4 regions of the Streptomyces sp. NPDC026673 genome follow, and region 1 is predicted to be linked to each of the others. Evidence: riboswitches for the same ligand, from Rfam matches in the RefSeq annotation. Region 1 holds a riboswitch; each other region holds the start of a gene.

What was found. A riboswitch is a leader RNA that binds a small molecule or an ion and turns the genes downstream of it on or off. The one in region 1 is predicted to bind cyclic di-AMP.
Region 2: linked by a shared signal. The riboswitch ahead of AB0F62_RS30665 (transglycosylase family protein) and the one ahead of AB0F62_RS00400 (M23 family metallopeptidase) in region 1 are both predicted to bind cyclic di-AMP.
Region 3: linked by a shared signal. The riboswitch ahead of AB0F62_RS21685 (M23 family metallopeptidase) and the one ahead of AB0F62_RS00400 (M23 family metallopeptidase) in region 1 are both predicted to bind cyclic di-AMP.
Region 4: linked by a shared signal. The riboswitch ahead of AB0F62_RS38195 (C40 family peptidase) and the one ahead of AB0F62_RS00400 (M23 family metallopeptidase) in region 1 are both predicted to bind cyclic di-AMP.

The regions. Positions count from the first base shown of each region.
Region 1 is NZ_JBEZXR010000001.1:82,575-87,968, forward strand. It holds gene AB0F62_RS00390 (endonuclease/exonuclease/phosphatase family protein) at 1-741, shown strand, start outside; gene AB0F62_RS00395 (helix-turn-helix transcriptional regulator) at 795-1,679, opposite strand; cyclic di-AMP (ydaO/yuaA leader) riboswitch at 3,149-3,288, shown strand; gene AB0F62_RS00400 (M23 family metallopeptidase) at 3,630-4,574, shown strand; gene AB0F62_RS00405 (hypothetical protein) at 4,695-4,976, opposite strand; gene AB0F62_RS00410 (DUF6227 family protein) at 5,101-5,394, opposite strand, start outside.
Region 2 is NZ_JBEZXR010000058.1:9,588-14,981, reverse strand. It holds gene AB0F62_RS30670 (aldo/keto reductase) at 1-962, opposite strand, end outside; cyclic di-AMP (ydaO/yuaA leader) riboswitch at 1,586-1,775, shown strand; gene AB0F62_RS30665 (transglycosylase family protein) at 1,780-2,937, shown strand; gene AB0F62_RS30660 (SAM-dependent methyltransferase) at 3,155-3,967, shown strand; gene AB0F62_RS30655 (EAL domain-containing protein) at 3,964-5,394, shown strand, end outside.
Region 3 is NZ_JBEZXR010000031.1:64,602-69,995, forward strand. It holds gene AB0F62_RS21675 (pitrilysin family protein) at 1-1,040, shown strand, start outside; gene AB0F62_RS21680 (pitrilysin family protein) at 1,058-2,428, shown strand; cyclic di-AMP (ydaO/yuaA leader) riboswitch at 2,669-2,826, shown strand; gene AB0F62_RS21685 (M23 family metallopeptidase) at 2,841-3,605, shown strand; partial or broken gene AB0F62_RS21690 (GntR family transcriptional regulator) at 3,861-4,585, shown strand; gene AB0F62_RS21695 (HPr family phosphocarrier protein) at 4,777-5,058, opposite strand; gene AB0F62_RS21700 (GNAT family N-acetyltransferase) at 5,180-5,394, shown strand, end outside.
Region 4 is NZ_JBEZXR010000098.1:16,627-22,020, forward strand. It holds gene AB0F62_RS38185 (ATP-dependent Clp protease proteolytic subunit) at 6-647, shown strand; gene AB0F62_RS38190 (hypothetical protein) at 654-959, shown strand; cyclic di-AMP (ydaO/yuaA leader) riboswitch at 1,307-1,465, shown strand; gene AB0F62_RS38195 (C40 family peptidase) at 1,469-1,942, shown strand; gene AB0F62_RS38200 (GNAT family N-acetyltransferase) at 2,020-2,664, shown strand; gene AB0F62_RS38205 (ATP-binding protein) at 2,677-3,108, opposite strand; gene AB0F62_RS38210 (helix-turn-helix transcriptional regulator) at 3,395-4,246, shown strand; gene AB0F62_RS38215 (DUF397 domain-containing protein) at 4,262-4,513, shown strand; gene AB0F62_RS38220 (8-amino-7-oxononanoate synthase) at 4,516-5,394, opposite strand, start outside.

The DNA.
Region 1 (5,394 bases):
AAGTTCGTCGACGCGATCGTCGCGGCCGGCGGTCCCCGCTACAGCTGGCGCTCGGTCGACCCGGCGAACGGCACGGACGGCGGCGAGCCGGGCGGCAACATCCGGCAGGTCTTCCTCTTCAACCCGCACCGCGTGCAGTTCACCGACCGCGCGGGCGGCGACGCCACCACGGCGGTCACGGCGGTCAAGACCCGCAAGGGCCCGCAGCTGTCCGTCTCGCCCGGCCGGATCAACCCGACCAGCGAGGCCTGGAACGCCAGCCGCAAGCCGCTGGTCGGCGAGTTCCGCTTCCACGGCGAGCCGGTCTTCGTCATCGCCAACCACTTCAACTCCAAGGGCGGCGACCAGCCGCTGCACAGCCGCTACCAGCAGCCCGTGCGCAGCTCGGAGACCCAGCGGAAGCTGCAGGCCACCGAGGTCAACACCTTCGTGAAGTCGCTGCTGGCCGCCGACAAGCACGCCAACGTCGTGGTCCTCGGCGACCTCAACGACTACGAGTTCTCCGACACGGTGTCCACGCTCACCTCGGGCGGCGTGCTGAAGGACCTGCTGACCACGCTCCCGAAGTCCGAGCGCTACACCTACGTCTACGAAGGCAACTCGCAGTCGCTGGACCACATCCTGCTCAGCCCGGCGCTGCGCGACTTCGACTACGACGTCGTCCACATCAACGCGGAGTTCGCCGACCAGGCGAGCGACCACGACCCGCAGATCGTCCGCATCAAGCCGGACGGCTGCTGACGCACCCATGGTGAGGGCGGCACCGGCGCGACGCCGGTGCCGCCCTCACGCCGTCACCGGGGGTCGGGCTCGGGGTCGGGGAACCCGCTCGCCGTCGCCTCGGATCCCGTCCAGGCGGCCAGCAGCTGCAGGGCCGCCTCGGACGTGGAGCCGGGTTCGGCCGTGTGGATGCACATGACCTGGTCGCTGTCGCCGGGGAAGAGCACGTTCTCGTACGACAGGGTGAGGTCTCCGACGACGGGGTGGTGGTAGAGCCGCACCCCGTGCGACTTCTGCCGCACGTTGTGGTCGGCCCACCAGGTGCGGAACTCGCCGCTCTTGATGGTCAGCTCGCCGACCAGCTCGGTCAGCCCCGGGTCGTCCGCGTGGCGCGCCGCGTCCAGCCGCAGGGCGGCGACCGTCTCGGCGGCGTGCTTGTCCCATTCGCGGTACAGGTCGCGCGCCGCGTCGTCGAGGAACATGAAGCGGGCGACGTTGCGGTCCCGGTGCGGAAGCGCGTCGAAGTCGGTGATCAGCGTGCGGGCCAGCCGGTTGGCGGCCAGTACGTCCGTGCGGCGGCCGACGACGAGCGCGGGGGTGCGGTCGTCGAGCAGGTCCAGTACGCGGTAGACCTCGGGGCGCACGCGCTGCGGCCGCTGCGGCCGGCGGCGGGGCGGGGTGCGGTGCCGCGCCAGCTCGAAGAGGTGCGCGCGCTCTGCGGCGTCCAGCCGCAGGGCGCGGGCGACGGCGTCCAGCACCGCCTCCGAGACATTGAGGTGCCGGCCTTGCTCCAATCGGGTGTAGTAATCGGTGCTCACCCCGGCCAGCCGCGCCAGCTCCTCCCGCCGCAACCCCGGCACACGGCGCGGCGCACCGCTGACGGTGATGCCGGCGTCCTGCGGGCTCAGCCGGTTCCTGCGGGCCCGCAGGAAGTCCCTGAGCTCGGCGTTGTGCTCCATGTGTTCCAGTATGGGCGGCCGATCATGAGGCGGCCCGGCGCGGATCGGCCCGCAGGTCACGTCCCGGGTCACGTCCCGGGCCGTGCCGTTGGGGGCGTCCGCGGTGGCGTCCGCGGTGACGTCCGCGGTGACGTTCCCCGGGGCGCGGCCGGGCGTGCGGCGCGGGCGTTCCTGGGCCGCACGCCCCGCCGGTGGGCGCGGTGGTCCGGTTCCGCGCGTACGGGGCCCGGCGCGGGTCGGGGCCCGCGTTCCGGCGGCATCGGCCGCACAGGGCGCCGTACGCGGTGCCGTGCACGATCCGCCCGGTCCCGCGGCGTGTCCTCCGGAGGCCCGCCCCGGAAGCCGCGTGTGCGCCTGCCGTGCGGCGCCCCGGGACGGGCCGGCCCGGGGTACATGGGAGGGGCCGACGCCACGGGGACGGGACGGGTCACCGGTGCCGCCCGCACCACCCAACTGCGGGCGTATGAGGGCCTGACCGTCAACACCCTGGAGACCTTCTGGGCCGCGGGGGTCGAACTCGCCGACGGCGACGGCCCGCTACATCGGCACCGAGGACGGGCTGCGCGAGGGCCTGGACGAGCTCGGCCGGCTCGGTGGCCGACAACCTCAACCCGGAATCCCCGGAAGCGGACTGAGCGGTCGTCCTCGCCCGGTTCACGGAGGGCGGAGTGCGCTGATGCGCAATTGGTCCCACGCCTGCAACCGGCTCGACGCCAGCCTCGCCCCGGTGTCCGCTTCGGTGTGGCCCGGCTCCCCGGGGGCGCCGCCCACGGCGGGCAGAGCCTGGGCGTCGCGGTGACCAGTGACGGGTGACCGGTGACCGGCGACTGGTGACCGGCGACTGGTGACCGGCGACGCCGCGGACCCGATCCGCTTCCCGACCGGACGCGATGCCCAACATGACCCGCTCCGGGCGGGTTTAGCCCTCGCGCGGCAGTCTGCATACGGCACCGGGGATGTCAACTGTGACGATCCTCACGACCCCCGCGCCTGGTTCCGCGACCGCCCCGAGGGTCGCGGCTCGGAACCCTCGCCCGCGCCGTCCGCCGCGGCCTCCGATTGCGCGGCCTCGCCGCGGTGCGCGCCGCAGGCCGCCAGGGCGCGTCCGGCGACCGCGCACTACGTCACGTTCTCCCCGGTCCCGCGGCGTGAAGTGCACGGAATGCTCTCGGCGCACCGCGGCGCCGACGTGGCGACCGGGCGTCTCGACGGCCGTCTGGGCCGCGCGTTGGGCGGCGGGATCCCGGGGTGACCATCACTCCTCGTGAGCAGGCCGCTCCCTTCCGCATAACGACTGACGCACACTCACATCTCCCGTAGGTCACGGCTGTCACGCCCTGATGTCCGTTAATGTCCTTTCCATCCCCATAGATTCCCGTCATGAACTCGCTTGAGTGGCTTGGAATTGGCGGGCGCCTCTATTAACGTTCGATAACGCAGCGCGGTCGTCCCGCCGCCGACAGGGCGGCGCCGTGCGCTTGCCGAATCCCGTCCGCGGGAACCGGGGAACCACTTCCTGGGGTGAATCGGGGGCCGTTCGCGGTCCTCGTAGGAGACCTTCCTGCTCCGAACCCGTCAGCTAACCCGGTAGGCGAGAAGGAAGGAAAGGAGCGCGCCCGAGTGGCGTCGAACGAGCCTGCCCTGATACCCGGACAGCAACAGGGGTCCGTCACCTCGTACCCCGAGTGGGACACCGCCGAGTGGAACATCGCAGCCGGCTGGAACCCCCCGGCTGCCGAGCAGGCGCCGCCGACGAAGAACGCGATCGACGGCTGGGACACCGGCCAGTGGAACATGGCCGCCGGCTGGTTCGAAGCCGCCAACGCCACGCAGTCCGAGGCCCCCACGCAGTCCGAGGCCGCCGCGGAGCACGAGCCCGTCACGGAGCCCGAGACCGGTGCCGCGGGCGAGGCGTACGAGACAGCCGCCGTCGCGCACCCGTTCGGCGAGATCGAGCCCGAGGACGGCCCGCAGTCCGGCGCCGCACTCTACGAAGGCCCGCAGGCCGAGCCGTGGAACCCCACCGAGGAGTCCACCGCCCCCGTGCGCGGCCGGCACCGCGTCGCCAAGCAGCGTTCCATGGGCCGCGGTTCCGCGGTCTTCGGAGTGGCGGCCGTGGCCGTGCTGGGCGTCGGAGGGGTCGCCACCGCCGAGGGCAAGAACCCGCTTCCCGTCTCCCTTCCCCACCTGCCCGACGCGTCCCAGCTGCCCGGCATCGGCGCCCTGGTCGACGACGACAGCGCCCCCGAGGCCAAGCCCGTCGCCGAGGCCCTGCGTCCCGACGCGGGGGAGGCGCTGCGCAACCGCATCCTCGACCAGGCCCAGCAGCAGCGGAACGCCGCCGACCGGGCCGCCAGGAACGCGGCGCAGCAGGAGGCCACCGCCAAGGCCGCCAAGTCCGCGGCGGCTGAGCGGGTCCGCGCCGAGGCCGCCGCCAAGAAGAAGGCCGCGGCGGAGGCGGCGAAGAAGCTCGAGGCCGAGCGCCTGGCCGAGCTCGCCAAGAGCTTCGTCAAGCCGGTCTCCTCGTACACGCTGACCGCCGGCTTCGGCGAGTCCAGCTCGCTGTGGGCCAACACCCACACCGGCCAGGACTTCGCCGCCCCGACCGGCACCCCGGTCAAGGCCATCCACAGCGGCACCATCACCGAGGCCGGATGGGCCGGTTCCTACGGCTACCGCATCATCCTGACCCTCGACGACGGCACCGAGCTCTGGTACTGCCACCTCTCCTCGATGATCGTCACCTCCGGCAAGGTCAACACCGGTGACACCATCGGCCGCGTCGGCGCGACCGGCAATGTCACCGGCCCGCACCTGCACCTGGAGGTGCGCCCCGGCGGCGGCGACCCGATCGGCCCGATGGGCTGGCTGCGCAGCAAGGGCATCTCCGTCTGAGTCCGTCCGGGGCAACCCGACGGCGAACGACGCCACAGACACCGGCGGCCTGGTGACACCCCCCGACACCAGTGCCGCCGGTCCGTCGTCTCCGCTCCCGCGGGCCCCCTCGCGGTCCGCCTAGGGAACGACGAAGTTGTACAGCTCCGAGACCCTCGGCGGCCCGCTCGGCTCCGGGAACCCGGACTCCTTGGCGGCGGGCATCATGATCTCCATGAAGGCCTCCAGCGCCTGCGCGGACTGCCACACATTGACCAGTCGCAGACCCTCGTTGGTGATCACGGCGGCATGCGAGAGCAGTCCCGCGGGAGGGTGCTCGGGCCCGAACCCCGCGCGGTGGTTCGCCTCCTCGTACTGCAGGGCCGTCACGCCGGGGAACTCGACCTCCGCCAGGACCGCCATGGGAACCTCCCGCCTCCCATCGACTCGCCTACGCCCCAATTTCCTCCGGCTGCACTCCGGCCGCAATCCGGCCGGGATCCCGCCGGGATCCCGCCGGGATCCGCGGCGTCCGGCTAGAGGGCGGCTAGAGGGCCTCGAGCCGTACGTCCGCGGAGTCGCAGGCCGCCGTCTCGTCGGCGTACACCTCGCACACCGGACGCCCGTCGGGGGTCATCGTGTGCTCGACCTCCCAGAGGCTGACCTCCTCACCGGTGGAAAGGAGGAAGGCGTGCTCGTACAGCGTCCAGCCGGCGACCCGGCCCGTGCCGATCCGGGTGTGCCGCCCGGTGACGTACGCGATGTCATGACCCACCGCCGAACCCAGCCGGGTGAGCAGCTCCTCGCCCGGCACGTCGGTGTTCTCGGCACGCCGCAGCAC
Region 2 (5,394 bases), on a different contig from region 1:
GCGAGCTCTTCCGCGCTGAGCGGGCCCGCGTCGAGGGCGGCGAGGTTCTGGTCGAGCTGTGCGACGCTGCTCGCGCCGATGAGGACCGACACGACCCGCGGGTCGCGGAGCACCCAGGCCAGGGCCAGCTGGGCGAGGGTCTGGCCGCGCTCGCCGGCGAGCTTGTCGAGGGCGCGCAGGAAGGCGAGCTTCCGGTCGGTCAGGGCGTCGCGCTTGAGGAAGTGGCCGAGCGCCATCCGCGAGTCGGCCGGGACGCCGTCGAGGTAGCGGTCGGTGAGCTGGCCCTGGGCGAGCGGGGAGTAGGCGATCAGAGCGGTGCCGGTGTCGCCGACGGCGTCGAGGACGCCGGCCTCCGGCTCGCGCTGGAGGATGCTGTACGCCGCCTGGTGGATCAGGAGCGGGGTACCCAGTTCGCGCAGGATCTCCGTGGCGCGGCGGTGTGCCTCGGCGGGGTAGTTGGAGATGCCCGCGTACAGGGCCTTGCCCTGGCGGACCGCGGAGTCCAGGGCGCCCATGGTCTCCTCCAGGGGCGTGTCCGGGTCGAAGCGGTGCGAGTAGAAGACGTCGACGTAGTCCAGGCCCATGCGGCCCAGGGACTGGTCGAGGGAGGAGAGCAGGTACTTGCGGCTGCCCCATTCGCCATAGGGGCCGGGCCACATGTCGTAGCCGGCCTTGGTGGCGATGAAGAGCTCGTCGCGGTACGGACGGAAGTCCTGGGCGAAGAGGGTGCCGAAGTTCGCCTCGGCGGATCCGGCGGGCGGGCCGTAGTTGTTGGCCAGGTCGATGTGAACCACGCCACGGTCCACGGCGCGGCGCAGCACCGCGCGCTGGGTCTCCAGCGGAGAGGTGTCGCCGAAGTTGTGCCACAGGCCCAGGGACACGACGGGCAGCAGGACCCCGCTGCGCCCGGTCCTGCGGTATTCCATCGAGGCGTAGCGGTCGTCGGCGGCGAGATAGGGCACGCGAAGGCTCCCGGGCGATGTAAGAAAATGTGCGGGATTGGGAGGCTACCGTCGCCGAATCGGCCCTGTCACGTCCGTTTTCCGGACGTCGGCTCTTCTGCGCGCCCCGGCGGAAGGGGAGTTGTGGCCCACGTCACACCCTTCGCCGGGTTGTGTCGCCGTCGGCGGGAATCGACCGGACGCCTCGGCGGTTGCCTCGTGGGGGCGTTGTGCCGGGCGGGGGGTCAGGGGGCGTTGCCCGGCGGCGGGTTGGATCGATCCACCTCATGTCTTATCCGGCATTAAGGTGCTTAACCGGACATATGCCCCCACAGTGCATGCGCCGGGAATCGATGCGTGATGCGTGTCACGCGGCGAACACGCTGCGGAGGTTCCGGGCGACCGAGCGTCGAATTTTCCCTCTCGTTTTCACCGTGTGATAGCGCGGGATTACCGCCGGCCATATTTTCGCCTACGCAGAGCGGACACTTCTCACCGAAAGTCACAGATGTGATTGATCGACTTGCGGGTATTCGGGGCACGTGATTCCGCTCCTTGCTCCGGAAGGATTCCGTCGTTTAGCTTCCAGATCTCGCAGGACAAATGCCTGCGAGATTCTTCCGGGTAGAACGCCTAGTCCTGCCGCTGCCCGGACGCCGGATGACAAGACCGCACGGCAGGAGCGGGGGACCCAAGGTAAGTGCCGTTCCCGTTGGTCACGGGACGGCTTGGGGTGAAGTCGCAGCGACGTGCCTTTATTTGGCATGCCGCATTGCGGCCGGGCATCTCCAGCCCGAACCCGACAGCTCACCTCGCAGGCGTCGGAGAGGAATTCGGCATGCCCGGTAAGGGAAAGCACCGTCGTCCCCGCAACATCCGCCTGACCCGTATCAGCGCGATCGCCGGCACCACGGGTGCCGCCGTGGCGCTCCCGATCGTCGGTGCCGCCGGTGCCCACGCCGCGCCCGTGAGCGTCTGGGACAAGGTCGCGGCCTGCGAGAGCACCAACAACTGGTCCATCAACACCGGTAACGGCTTCTACGGCGGCCTGCAGTTCACGCAGAGCACCTGGGCCGGCTTCGGCGGCACCAAGTACGCCCCGCGCGCCGACCTCGCCACCAAGGCGGAGCAGATCGCCGTCGCCGAGAAGGTCCTCGCGACCCAGGGCCCGCAGGCCTGGCCCGTGTGCGGCCCCAAGGCCGGTCTGACGAAGGCGATGGCCAACCCGTCGGCCACCCCCGCGAGCGTCTCGGGTACCCCCGCCAAGCCGGCCGCCAAGCCCGCCACCACCGCTCCCGCCAAGAAGGCCGAGGCGCACAAGCCCGCCGCCTCCGCCGCGAAGAGCGCCGGCGGTTCCTACAAGGTCGCGGGCGGCGACACCCTCTCCAAGATCGCCGACGCCCAGTCGGTCGAGGGCGGCTGGCAGAAGCTGTACGGCAACAACAAGTCCGTCATCGGCGGCAACCCGAACCTGATCTACCCGGGCCAGGTCCTGTCCCTGGGCGAGAAGGCCGTCGCCAAGGCCGCGTCCAACGCCGCGAAGGCCGCCCCGGCCGCCAAGCCGGCCGTCGCCAAGGCCGCCAGCACCTCCGGCTACACCGCCCCGCTCGACCGCGTGACCCTGGGCACCGCCTACCACCAGGCCGGCGCCATGTGGTCGAAGGGCTACCACACCGGTGTGGACTTCATCGCCTCCACCGGCACCAAGGTGAAGTCGATCGCCTCCGGCACCGTGGTCTCCGCGGGCTGGGGCGGCTCGTACGGCAACCAGGTCGTCGTCAAGCACGCCGACGGCCGGTACTCGCAGTACGCCCACCTGTCCTCGCTGTCGGTCTCGGCCGGCCAGACCGTCTCCGCCGGGCAGCAGCTGGGCCTGTCGGGCGCCACTGGCAACGTCACCGGTCCGCACCTGCACTTCGAGGTGCGCACCACCCCCGACTTCGGTTCCGACATCGACCCGCTGGCGTACCTGCGCGCCCACGGCGTCAACGTCTGATCGAACTGCTTGATCGAACTGATCCACCGTCATCCGGCGGTAGCATGTGCCCTGTTCCCGTTCCCGGGGAACAGGGCACATGCCTTTGGTCTGTGACCGAAAACGGATCGAATATTTCCATTTCTTGTTTCCTCTCGAACGGTCGATCAGTAGCCTCTGTCGCACATGGTCGTGTCCACGACCAGTCGCCCTGATCCCCGACGAGCTGGAGCCGTTGATGGAGCGTCCTGCCTGGGCCCCGCAAGGCATCGACCTTTCCGTGCCGAGCGTGTCCCGCATCTACGACTACTACCTGGGCGGCTCGCACAACTTCGAGGTCGACCGGGAGGCGGGACGGCGGGCCATCGAGGCCTTTCCGGGGCTGCCGAAGATCATGCAGGCCAACCGCGCCTTCATGCGCAGATCCGTGCGCTTCGCCGTCGACCAGGGCATCACGCAGTTCCTCGACATCGGTTCCGGGATACCGACCTTCGGCAATGTCCACGAGGTCGCCCACGCCGCCGACCCCGGCGCGCACGTCGTCTACGTGGACCACGACCCGGTCGCCGTCGCCCACAGCCGTGCCGTGCTGGAGGGCCGCGACAACGCCGCCATCGTCGCCGCCGACCTCCGTACCCCGCGTGACATCCTCGACAGCGAGGAGGTCCGGCGGCTGATCGACCTGGACCGCCCCGTCGCGCTGCTGCTCGTCGCCGTCCTGCACTTCCTCGAGGACGCGGACGAGCCGGCCAAGGCCGTCGCCGAGCTCCGGGACGCGCTCGCCCCCGGGAGCCTGCTCGTCGTCACCCACGCCTCGGTCGAGGGCGGCCCGCGCCGCCCCGAGGAGGGGGAGAAGGTCGAGAACGTCTACCGCAGCGCCAGTTCGCCGCTGATCATGCGCTCGCGCGCCGAGGTGGAGCGCTTCTTCGACGGGTTCGACCTCGTGGAACCGGGCCTGGTCTCCGCGCCGTTGTGGCGGCCCAGCGGCACGGACGACGAACTCGACCCGGTCGTCTTCAGCGGGTTCGCGGGCGTCGGCCGCAAGGCGTGACCGTGACCAGAGAACCCGGCCCGGAGCCGGAGCCCGTCGACAGCCTGCGGCGCTTCGCGATCATCTGGAGCCGGGCGATCTACCCGGCCACCGCCACCTCCATGACGCGCGGCGAGTTCGAGGAGTACCTGCTCCCGCTCGCCGCGCGTCTCAACGCCGCCCTGCGGGCGCAGCCCTTCGACCCGCGCCCCGCCGCGGAGGTCGGCGCCGCGCTCGTGGCCGCGCACTGCACCGACCCCGAGGCGCTGCCCCGCATCCTCGATGTCGTCGACGCCTATCTGCTGCTGTACTGCCCGCCCGGCCCCGCGCTGCCCGCCGACGAGAGCCGCACCCGCTGCAGCCGCCTGCAGCACTGGGTCGCCGCGGGCTACGCCCGGGCCCTGCAGGAGCGCACGCGGACCGAGCAGGAGTCCCTCTCCAAGGCGGCGCTCGCCGCCCGCACCGCCACCGAGCAGGCGCTGCACGAGAGCGAGGTCCGCTTCCGCGCCGTCTTCCAGGGCGCCTCCATAGGCATCGGGATAGCCGACATGGACGGCCGCATCCTGGACGTCAACGACGCCCTCACCACCATGTTCGGCGGGCTCGAACGGCACATCCGCAGCAAGAACGTCTACGACTGGGTGCACCCGGACGACGCTCCCGAGGTCTGGGAGCTGCAGCGCCAGCTCAACCGGGGCGAGCGCGACCACTACCGCATCGAGAAGGCGTACTACCGGCCCGACGGCACCGTCCTGTGGACCAATCTGACGGTCTCCCTGCTCCGCGACCCGGGGGGCACGCCGCAGTACATGCTCGCCCTGATGGAGGACATCACCGAGGAGCGCCTGCTCAGCGAGCGGCTGCGGCACGAGGCCACCCACGACGCGCTCACCGGCCTGGCCAACCGCAACCTGTTCTTCGAGCGCCTGGAGCAGACGCTCAACGGCCCGGACGGCGCGGGCGTCGGCGTCTGCTACCTCGACCTGGACGGCTTCAAGGACGTCAACGACAGCCTCGGCCACGCCATCGGCGACCGCTTGCTGGTCGCCGTAGCCGAGCGCCTCCAGGCCTGTGTCACCTCGCCGGAACAGCTGGTGGCCCGCATCGGGGGCGACGAGTTCGCCGCCCTGGTCGTCAACCCGGGCAGCCGCGCCGACATCACCGGACTCGCCGACCTGATCCTGGCCGCGCTCGCGGACCCGATCCGCGTCGACGGCCGCGACCTGTCCGTACGGTGCAGCATCGGCATCGTCGAGGGCCAGGCCGGCACCCTGGGCCCCGCCGAGGTGCTGCGCAGCGCCGACATCACGATGTACCGCGCCAAGGCGGCGGGCGGCAACCGCTTCGAACTGGCCGACCCCGACTCCGACGCGCGCGCCATCACCCGGCACGGGCTGACCAACCGGCTGCCGACCGCCCTGGAGCGCGGCGAGTTCTTCATCGAGTAC
Region 3 (5,394 bases), on a different contig from region 1:
CGGCCCACCAGTTGGAGCTGGCCCTGTGGCTCGAGGCCGACCGCATGGGCAGCCTGCTGTCCGCGCTGGACCTGGAGAGCCTGGACAACCAGCGCGACGTGGTCAAGAACGAGCGCCGCCAGCGGTACGACAACGTGCCCTACGGCACCGCCTTCGAGCGGCTGACCGCGATGGCGTACCCGGACGGCCACCCGTACCACCACACGCCCATCGGTTCGATGGCGGACCTGGACGCGGCCTCGCTGGAGGACGCGCGCGCCTTCTTCAGGACGTACTACGCGCCGAACAACGCCGTCCTCGCGGTCGTCGGCGACATCGACCCCGAGCAGACGCTCGCCTGGGTCGAGAAGTACTTCGGCACCATCCCCGCCCACGACGGCAAGCCGGCGCCGCGCGACGGTTCACTCCCCGGGGTGATGGGCGGGCAGCTCCGCGAGGTGGTCGAGGAGGACGTCCCGTCCCGGGCGCTGATGGCGGCCTACCGCCTGCCGCACGACGGCACCCGTGAGGCCGACGCCGCCGACCTCGCCCTGACGATCCTCGGCGGCGGGGAGTCCTCCCGGCTGCACAACCGCCTCGTGCGCCGTGACCGCAGCGCCGTCGCCGCGGGCTTCGGGCTGCTGCGGCTGGCCGGGGCGCCGTCGCTCGGCTGGCTGGACGTCAAGGCCTCCAGCGGCTTCGAGGTGCCCGCCATCGAGGCGGCAGTCGACGACGAGCTGGCCCGCTTCGCCGAGGAGGGCCCGACCGCCGAGGAGATGGAGCGGGCCCAGGCCCAGCTCGAGCGCGAGTGGCTGGACCGGCTGGCCACCGTCGGCGGCCGCGCCGACGAACTGTGCCGGTACGCGGTGCTGTTCGGCAGCCCGCAGCTGGCGCTGACCGCCGTCAAGCGGATCCTGGACATCACCGCCGACGAGGTGCGCGACATCGCCGCGGCCACTCTGCGGCCCGACAACCGCGCCGTACTGGTCTACGAGCCCACCGGCTCCGCGGCAGCTTCCGGCGAGGACTCCGACGAGGACGAGGAGGGCGCGGACCAGTGACCGACGTCCACAGCACCATGACGTTCCACCCGCAGCCCCGGCCGGGGCAGCCCAAGCCGTGGGACTTCCCGGCACCCGAGCGGTCCACGCTGCCCAACGGGCTGACCGTGCTGCGCGGCCACCGCCCCGGCCAGAAGGTCGTCGCCGTCGAGGTGCTGCTCTCCGCGCCGCTCGACGCCGAGCCGGAGGGCCTGGACGGCGTCGCCACGATCATGGCCCGCGCGCTGTCCGAGGGCACCGACAAGCACAGCGCGGAGGAGTTCGCCGCCGAGCTGGAGCGCTGCGGGGCCACTCTCGACGCCCACGCCGACCACCCCGGTGTGCGGGTCTCCCTGGAGGTGCCCGCCTCGCGTCTGGACAAGGCCCTGGGCCTGCTCGCCGACGCGCTGCGCGCCCCGGCGTTCCCGGAGGACGAGGTCGAGCGGCTGGTGGGCAACCGCCTCGACGAGATCCCGCACGAGCTGGCCAACCCCGCGCGGCGCGCCGCCATGGCGCTGTCCAAGGAGCTCTTCGCCGCCGACCTGCGCTGCTCCCGGCCGCGCCAGGGCACCGAGGAGACGGTCGCGCGCATCGACGCGTCCGCCGTCCGCGCCTTCTACGACACGCACGTGCGGCCGTCCACCTCCACCGTCGTCGTGGTCGGTGATCTCGCCGGGATCGATCTGGAGGCGCTCCTGGAGGGCACGGTGGGGGAGTGGAGCGGCAAGCCCGCCGAGCGCCGCCCGCTGCCCTCGATCACCGCGGACGACACCGCGCGGGTCGTGATCGTCGACCGGCCCGGCTCCGTCCAGACCCAGGTGCTCGTCGGCCGGGCGGGCGCCGACCGCCACGACCCCGTGTGGGCCGCCCAGGTGCTCGGCACGTACTGCCTCGGCGGCACGCTGACCTCCCGCCTGGACCGCGTCCTGCGCGAGGAGAAGGGCTACACCTACGGCGTGCGGGCCTTCGGTCAGGTGCTGCTCTCCACCCCCGAGGGCACCGGTGCCTCCCTGCTCGGCATCAGCGGGTCCGTGGCGACCGACGTCACGGCCCCCGCGCTGGCCGACGCCTGGCAGGTGCTGCAGACCCTGGCGGCGGACGGCCTGACCGACGAGGAGCGTGACGTCGCCGTCCAGAACCTGGTGGGCGTCGCCCCGCTGCGCTACGAGACCGCCTCGGCGGTGGCGGGGACCTTCGCCGACCAGGTCGAGCAGTATCTGCCGGACGACTTCCAGGCCCGGCTCTACGAGCGCCTCGCCGCGACCGGCACGGTCGAGGCGACGGCCGCGGCGGTCAACGCCTTCCCGCTGGACCGGCTCGTCGTCGTCCTCGTCGGGGACGCGTCCGCCATCGCCGGCCCCGTCCGCGAGCTGGGCATCGGCCCGGTCGAGGTCGTCACGGGAGCCTAGCCCCCGGCCGCGGCCCCGGGAGCCCCTGTGGCGCCCGGGGCCGCGGCGTGCCCGGGCGGAGGCGGGGCGCCCGGTCGGTGCCGTACGAGCCCGCCCGTGACTCCGATCACGTTCCGTTGCGGCGGCTTGGGTCCCGGTGTGGCATCCGGCACATATTGCCGGATTTTTTTGGAGCCGGGCGCAACGCCCGGTTAGCGTCCTCGGGTTGTCCGGCGGAAGCAGCCGCCACCCGCGGCACCGGAGCAACGATCGCCGAGTCCCCGTCGGGCGTGAGCCTGGGGAGCCGGGGACCCACCTGTGATGTCCCCTGGGGTGAATCGGGCGGCGTGCGCCGCCCGTAGGAGACCTTCCTGCTCCGAACCCGTCAGCTAACCCGGTAGGCGAGAAGGAAGGAAAGGATCTCCGCCTGCCCATGGCGTCGTTCTCCATGCGTTCCACTCTGGCCGGCGCCGCCGCGCTGACCGCCATGACCACCGGTGCGTTCGTCGGGCCCGCGGCCGCCGCCGACACCAGGACCGACGGTTCCGCCTTCGCCCGTTGCGCCGCCGTCGCCGGCGACCTCGCGGCGCACCTCGCCGACCAGGCGTCGGCCCAGCACCAGGCCGCCGACGTCGCGCGCAAGCGCCACGAGGCCCAGGTCGCGCACGCCAAGGCCGTCGCCCGCGAGCGGGCCGCCAAGGAGGCCGCCGCCAAGGCGGCCAAGGCCAAGGCCGCCCGGGAGGCCGCCACCTCGCGTGCGGCGAGGAGCGGTGCCGGGGCCCGCGGCACGCTCGGCGGCTGGATGCCGCCGGTCGCCGGCTCCATCGGCACCCCCTACCACGCCACCAGCAGCCTGTGGTCGTCCGGTTACCACACCGGAGTGGACTTCCAGGCCTCCGTCGGCACCCCGGTGCACGCCGTCGGCGCGGGCACCGTCGTCGAGGCGGGCTGGGGCGGCTCCTACGGCAACAACGTCGTGATCCGGCACGCGGACGGCATGTACACCCAGTACGCCCACCTGTCGTCGCTGGGCGTGTCGGTGGGTCAGACCGTCTCCGCCGGCTCGCAGATCGGCCTGTCGGGCGCCACCGGCAATGTGACCGGTCCGCACCTGCACTTCGAGGCCCGTACGGCCCCGGCCTACGGCGCCGACGTGGACCCGCTGGCGTACCTGCGCTCCAAGGGCGTCCGCATCTGAGCGGCGTCAAAGCCGCATCCGAGCCACTCCCCTCCCCCCACACGAAGGCCCCGGTTCCCCCGCCGGGGCCTTCGGCGTGCCCGGCGCTTCCCGGCCGTGGACTGTCCAAAAACGTTCCATGAATTCAGGGCTGCCGTCGGAATCGCCGCCGTGCTGGAATAGAGTCGCCGCAGAAACGCCGGCTCCTCCGTTACGCGGGGATTAATCGACGGCTGTCGGCGCGCACCGAAAGGAACCTGCGATGTGGGGTCGGACGTGAACGGGACCGGCGGCGCGGGGCGCCGAATTGCGGCCCAGGCGGTGTGCACGGCGATCCGTGACGACATCATCAGCGGGTTCTTCGCGCCCGGCAGCCGGCTGACCGAGGAGCAGCTGGCCAAGCGCTACGGGGTGTCCCGGGTCCCGGTGCGCGAGGCGCTGCGCACCCTGGAGTCCGAGGGCTTCGTGCAGACCCGCAGGCACGCCGGGGCGTCCGTCGCCGAGCCGACCGAGCAGGAGGCCGCCGACCTGCTGGACATCCGCGGCCTGCTGGAGCCGCTGGGGGCCGCGCGGGCGGCGCAGCGGCGTACCGAGGCGCATGTGAAGGTGCTGCGCGGGCTCGTCCGGCTCGGCCAGGAGCGTTCCCTCCAGCGGCAGTTGTCGGACCTGCCCGCGCTGGACGGCTGGTTCCACGAGACGCTCGCCCAGGCGTCCGGCAGCCCGACCCTGGTGGCGCTGCTGACCCAGCTGCGGCACAAGATCGCGTGGGTGTACGCGGTGGACACCCCGGGCCGTGCCGTGGAGTCCTGGGAGGAGCACGGGGCGATCGTGGACGCGGTGGCGCGCGGCGACGCGGAGCGGGCCCGCCGGCTGATGGCGGCCCATGTGGAGCGGGCGACTCCGGCGCACCGGCTGCGCCGTCCGGAGCGGACGGGGCGCGGGGCGGCGGCGCGGTGAGGAATCGGAAACACGCCGTAAACACATCGGGCGTCCGCGTTTAACAGAAGTGCCGTATACAACTCTATGAATTGGTGCGCGGGCTATTCCCGTGCCCGATTCTGCTGCGCGCTGCGCGGAATTCGTTCCGCCGACGGGAAGAGGCGGTCCGCGAAATCCGGTCGGATTTTCGCGGCCGCCTCTTTCGTCGTACCGCGACCGCCGTACCGCGGCTTGCGGCGATGCTTCGGGGACTTCAGACGGTCTCGGGGAGTTCGTCCAGCCCCTCGGAGACCAGCTTGGCCAGGCCGTCGAGTGCCGCGTCGGCCCCCTCGGTGTCCGAGGCGAGCACGACCTCCTCGCCGCCGGCGGCGCCGAGGCTCAGCACGGCGAGCATCGAGGCTGCGTTGACGGGTGCGCCGTCCGCCTTGGCGATGGTCACGGGGACGCCCGCGGCGGTGGCGGCGCGGACGAAGATCGAAGCGGGACGTGCGTGCAGGCCCTCGGCCCAGCCGATGGTGACGCGGCGCTCAGCCATGGTGTTGCCCTTCGGATCGTTCCAGGGAGGTCTAGACCAGTCTGCCATGCCGCCGACGGCGGCCCGTCCCTCACATCGTCGCACCCGTCCCGCGGCGCCCCCCTGCCCTTACGCTGGGCCCATGACGACGCCGCCGCCCGCCGCAGAGCGCGACTACCCGGTCCACTGGGAGGCGGACGTGGTCCTGCGCGACGGCGGGATCGCCCACGTGCGGCCCATCGCGCCCGACGACGCGGGACGGCTGGTCAGCTTCTACGAGCAGGTCTCCGACGAGTCCAAGTACTACCGGTTCTTCGCGCCCTACCCCCGGCTCTCCGACCGGGACGTGCACCGTTT
Region 4 (5,394 bases), on a different contig from region 1:
CAGCGATGCTTCGACCGACCGCCCGCTACGTCCTGCCCGAGTTCACCGAGCGCACCAGCGAGGGTGTCCGCTCCATGGACCCGTACTCCAAGCTGCTCCAGGAGCGGATCGTGCTCCTCGGGACGCCCATCGACGACACCTCGGCGAACGACGTGATGGCCCAGCTGATCCATCTGGAGGCCACCTCGCCGGAGCGGGACATCTCGCTTTACATCAACTCCCCCGGCGGGTCCTTCACCGCCATGACCGCGATCTACGACACCATGCAGTTCGTCACCTGCGACGTGTCGACGGTGTGCGTCGGCCAGGCCGCCTCGGCGGCGGCGGTCCTGCTCGCCGCCGGAGCGCCCGGCAAGCGGATGGCGACCCCCGGCGCGCGGGTGCTGATCCACCAGCCGTCGTTCGCGGAGGCGATCCAGGGCACCACGGCGGACCTGGAGATCCAGGCCAGGGAACTGCTTCGCCGACGGGAACAGTTGGAGGAGCTGCTGGTACGTCACACCGGCCGGGAACCGGAGCGGATCCGGGCCGACATCGAGCGGGACACGATTTTTGACGCCCCGTCGGCCGTGGCCTACGGCCTGGTCGACCGGCTGACGCTGAGCCGCAAGGGCGACGCCGGCCGCGCCCCGCGCACCCTGCGGTGACCGGCCGTGGTGCCCGAACTTCCGCCGCTCCCGGCCCTGACCCGGGCCGAGGGCGAACTCATCGACGCCTATCTGGAGGTCGTGGACCTGCTGGGCCGGATCAATCCGTCCCGCTCCCGGGACACCTACGGGGCACTGCGCGCCGCGCAGGCCCTGGTGGGACGGGCGGCGGAGCTGCGTGACGCGCTGACATTGATGCACATGCGCGGGGAGAACGAGGTGCACACGGGGACCATGGAACGGGCCCTGCGGGTGCTCGACGGCGAACGCCGAGCCGGCCAGGTGACCTTGCCCTCACCCCGGCCACGCTGACGGAGCGTCACCGCACTGGTCCGTTCGAGCGGCGCGAACTCGAACCGAATGGACTCGCCCGATCGTTGTACTTGCCGTGGACGCCCGAGTGTCCCCGACTTGCGCGATATGGCCGCACACATGGGGAATACGGCACTCCATCCCAGGTGTTCGACTCCTTTCGACTCGTCAGACAGAGTCCCCCGCCGCGGAGTCCACCCGAATAGGTGAGTCGTGAAGAGACTCACATTCGACCGGTTGTGCTGGGAATCGGCCGCTTCGGTGGGTGATCATCCCTTCGACGACAAGCCCCCGTCATCCCGGCGGGGCGGTCCGCGCGGACGCCGAATCCTGCCGCCGCCGCGGATGCCAGGTCGACACCGACGCATCGGCAGGAGCGGAGGACCCGAGCAGGACGGGACCGGCGCCATCGCCGGTCCCTTGGGGTGAAGCCGCAGCAGCGGCCGGGCATCTTCGCCTGCCCGAACCCGACAGGTCATCCTTCGCAGGCGGACGACGAAGGGTTGCGCATGAGTGCGCCGACAGCCATGTCCGCGGTGCTGTGCCGGCTGGGGGCGGCCTCCGCCCTCACGGCGGCCGCCGTGGCCGGTCCCGCGGTACTGCCGGACCTCGCCCAGCAGGCCGACGCGGCGACGGTCTCCGCCAAGGCACTGAAGATCGCGGCGTCCAAGAGGGGAGCGCCGTACGCGTACGGGGCCGCCGGCCCGCGCCGGTTCGACTGCTCGGGGCTCACCTTCTACTCCTTCAAGAAGGTGGGCAAGAAGCTCCCGCGCACCGCGGCGGCGCAGTACAACAGCGTCCGGCACATCCGGAAGTCCGCGCGGACCCGTGGTGACCTGGTCTTCTTCCACTACGGGAGCAACATCTACCACGTGGGGATGTATGCGGGGCACGGGAAGATCTGGCACTCCCCCAAGCCAGGCGGAAAGGTGCGGCTGGAGAAGATCTGGAGCCGCAGCGTCTGGTACGGCCGGGTGAGGTGACCCCGGTCGCGTTGCCCGGGAGCCGGGGCTCCCGGGCAACGCGACCGGCGCCGTGGACGTGGCGGTAGCGTGCCGGCATGACGCTCGAACGGATCCTCGCCGATGCCGCCGCGGGCCTCTTCCCGCCCGCGGACGGCTCGGTGACGATCGTGCCGCAGCCCGGGCCGCGCGATGCCGGGGTGATCGCCTTCACCGCCCACACCGTGGTCTTCGCGGACGCCGACGCCGAACGGATCCGCGGGCTCCTGCCGCCCGGTGACCTCTCGGCGCCGCTCAATCCGCCGTTCCTCACCGCGCTGTGCGGGCTCCTGGGCCGCGCGGTGAACAACGTCGACCTCCTCACCGCCGCGCCCGCGCTGCCCGGACCGCCGCCGTCCGGCCCGGGCCCGGCCCTGCGGGAGACCGGCGACCGGGGACATCCACGGATCGTGCGGGCCCTGCGGCACCGCGACGCCGTACGGGCGTGGACGGTGCCCGGGGGCACGGTCCTGACGGGCCGGGGTGTGGCGGGCCGCTGGGAGGCGGCCGTGGAGGTAGACCCGGGGGCGCGCGGCGCCGGGCTCGGCCGCCGGCTGGCCCTGGCGGCGCGGCATCTCGTCCCGGACGGGGAGACCGTGTGGGCGCAGATCGCCCCGGGCAACGCCGCGAGCGTGCGGGCGTTCACGGCCGCGGGCTTCGTGCCGATGGGCGCGGAAGCGCTGCTGCTCACCCGGGAGGAGTGAGGGCCACCGGGGTCACTCGACGGCGGCGGCGGCCCAGGGGAGGCTGATCCACACCGTTTTGCCGCCCTCGGGGGTGGGCGTGACCAGGAGCGTGCCGCCCGCCTCCGCCGTGAGATGACGGATAATCACCATGCCCCGGCCGTTGTCCTGCTGGACGGCCGCGGGCAGTCTCCGCGGCCACCGCGGGTGGCTGTCGGTGACCCCGATGCGCAGCTGCTCGTCGCGGTCCAGCTGGATGTCGAGGGTGAACGTCGGCGACTGACCGAGGGTGTGCAGCACGGCGTTGGTCGCGAGTTCGGAGACGATGAGCCGTACGGAGTCGGCGGGTTCCGAGTCATCCGGCATGCCCCACTCCGCCAGCAGGTCGCTCACGTAGCGACGTACCGCGGGGACCGAGGCAGGGTCGCTCGGCAGGGTGACGGATGCTTCCTGGTGGTCTGCCATGGCGACGCTGTCCCTTTCCCGCCGTGCCCAGGACTCCGACGCGGCCGCGCCCGTGGCCGTACGCGCGGCAGCCGACGGCGCCGTGCCCCGCCTTCCGCGCGGCACGATCCGGACGGCACTCACGCGCCAGAGTGTCACTCATCGTGCCCTTAATCCGGTGTCACCACAGCTATATGCATATATCTGTCGCCCAAAGCGGTGAACTCTGCTACGAGAGAACGTATTTGCGCGGCAGACTTCGCTCGGGGACCGGCGGGGGTGCCGGGAACCGGGAGGTGCACACACCATGCAGCAGGTGCCGGCGGTACGCCGCCGCAAGATCGGCTCGGAATTGCGTCGTCTGCGCGACACGGCAGGGCTCACGAGCGGCGAGGCCGCCCAGCGGCTGGGGTGGCACCAGTCCAAGGTCAGCCGGATCGAGACCGGCCGCAGCGGAGTGCGCCCCGAGGACGTCACGGCGCTGCTGGACGTCTACGGGGTGCGCGACCAGCGGCTGCGGGAGATGCTGGCCGCGCTCGCGGGCGAGGGCGACCGGCGCGGCTGGTGGCATGAGTTCCGCGAGGAACTCCCTTCCGCCTACCGGGACTTCATCTCCCTGGAGACCGACGCCTGCCGGGCGCGCACCCTGGAGACCACCGTGGTGCCGGGACTGCTGCAGACCCCCGACTACGCCCGCGAGTTGACCCGCTCCGTCCTGCCGCAGCTCGGTCCGCGGCAGATCGCGACGCTGGTGCAGGTGCGGATGGCCCGCCAGGCGGTGCTGCGCGCGGATCCCCCGCTGGAGCTGTGGGCGGTGCTGGACGAGGCGGTGCTGCGGCGCAGGGTCGGGGGGCCGGGGGTGATGGCGGCGCAATTGAGCCATCTTGTCGAGCTGGGTTCACTGCCTCATGTGCATCTGCAGGTGCTGCCTTTCTCGGCCGGTGGGCATATAGGCGTCACCGGGCCTTTCGTAATCTTCTCATTTCCGCGCATTGCCGATCTCGACGTGGTTGTTCTCGACCATTTGACGAGTAGTCTCTATCTGGATCAGCAAGAGGATGTCAGGGCGTACGGTGCTGCCTTCAATCGATTGCGCTCCCACGCCCTGTCGAGTGAACAGTCGCTGTCCTTCATCTCCGGCATCGGCAAAGGCGCGTAAGGAGGCACACCCCCAATGTCCAACGCACTGCCTCAGTACGTCACCTCCAGTGCGTCCCTCTGCGGCGTGAACTGGCGACGCAGCAGCTACAGCACGGCGGCGAACAACTGCGTCGAGGCGGCCCTCATCGGGGACGGGCCGCTCTCGGGACAGCTCGCCGTACGCGACTCCAAGGATGTGCGCGGCCCCGCCCTGCTCTTTCCCCCCTCGACATGGGCGGAGTTCCTCGCCGCCGTGACGACCGGCACCCTCACCCACCGCCCCTGAACTCAGGGGCCCGGCGGCGCCGTACGGACGATCGTCCCCACGGCGTCGCCGATCTCCCGGTCCGTCAGGTCCGCCCGCGCGGTGAGCCGCAGCCGCGAGATGCCGTCGGGCACGGACGGCGGCCGGAAGCAGCCCACCGCCAGACCCGCCTCGCGGCACCGCGCGGCCCAGGCCACGGCCGCCTCGGCCGACGGCGCCCGCACCGACACGACGCACGCGTCCGGCGCGGTGGCGTCCAGCCCCGCCTCCACCAGGCGCTCGTACAGCTCGCGGGCGACCGCCCGGGCCCGTACGGCGCGCTCCGGCTCGCGGCGCAGCAGGCGCAGCGCACCCAGGGCGGCCCCGGTCGCCGCCGGGGCCAGGCCGGTGTCGAAGATGAATGTCCGCGCGGCGTTGACCAGGTGCCCGATGACGCGGGCCGGCCCCAGCACGACGCCGCCCTGACTGCCCAGCGACTTGGAGAGCGTGGCGGTGCACACCAGCCCGGGCGCTCCCGCGAGACCGGCCTCCGCGGCGGCCCCGCTGCCCCCGGGGCCGAGCACCCCGAGGCCGTGGGCGTCGTCCACCAGCAGCGCGGCACCCTGCTCGCGGCAGACCGCGGCCAGCGCCCCGAGCGGGGCGGCGTCGCCGTCCACCGAGAAGACGGAGTCGGTGACGGCCAGCATCGGGCCCTCGTGCCCGGCGAACACCTTGCGCAGGGCGTCGGGATCGGCGTGCGGCACGACCTCCGTGGCGGCCCGGGAGAGCCGGCAACCGTCGATGAGCGAGGCGTGGTTGCCGCTGTCGGAGGCGATCAGCGTGCCCGGTTCACCCGACAGGGCGGTGACCGCGGCGAGGTTGGCCGCATAGCCGGACGCGAGGACGAGTGCCGCCTCGAAGCC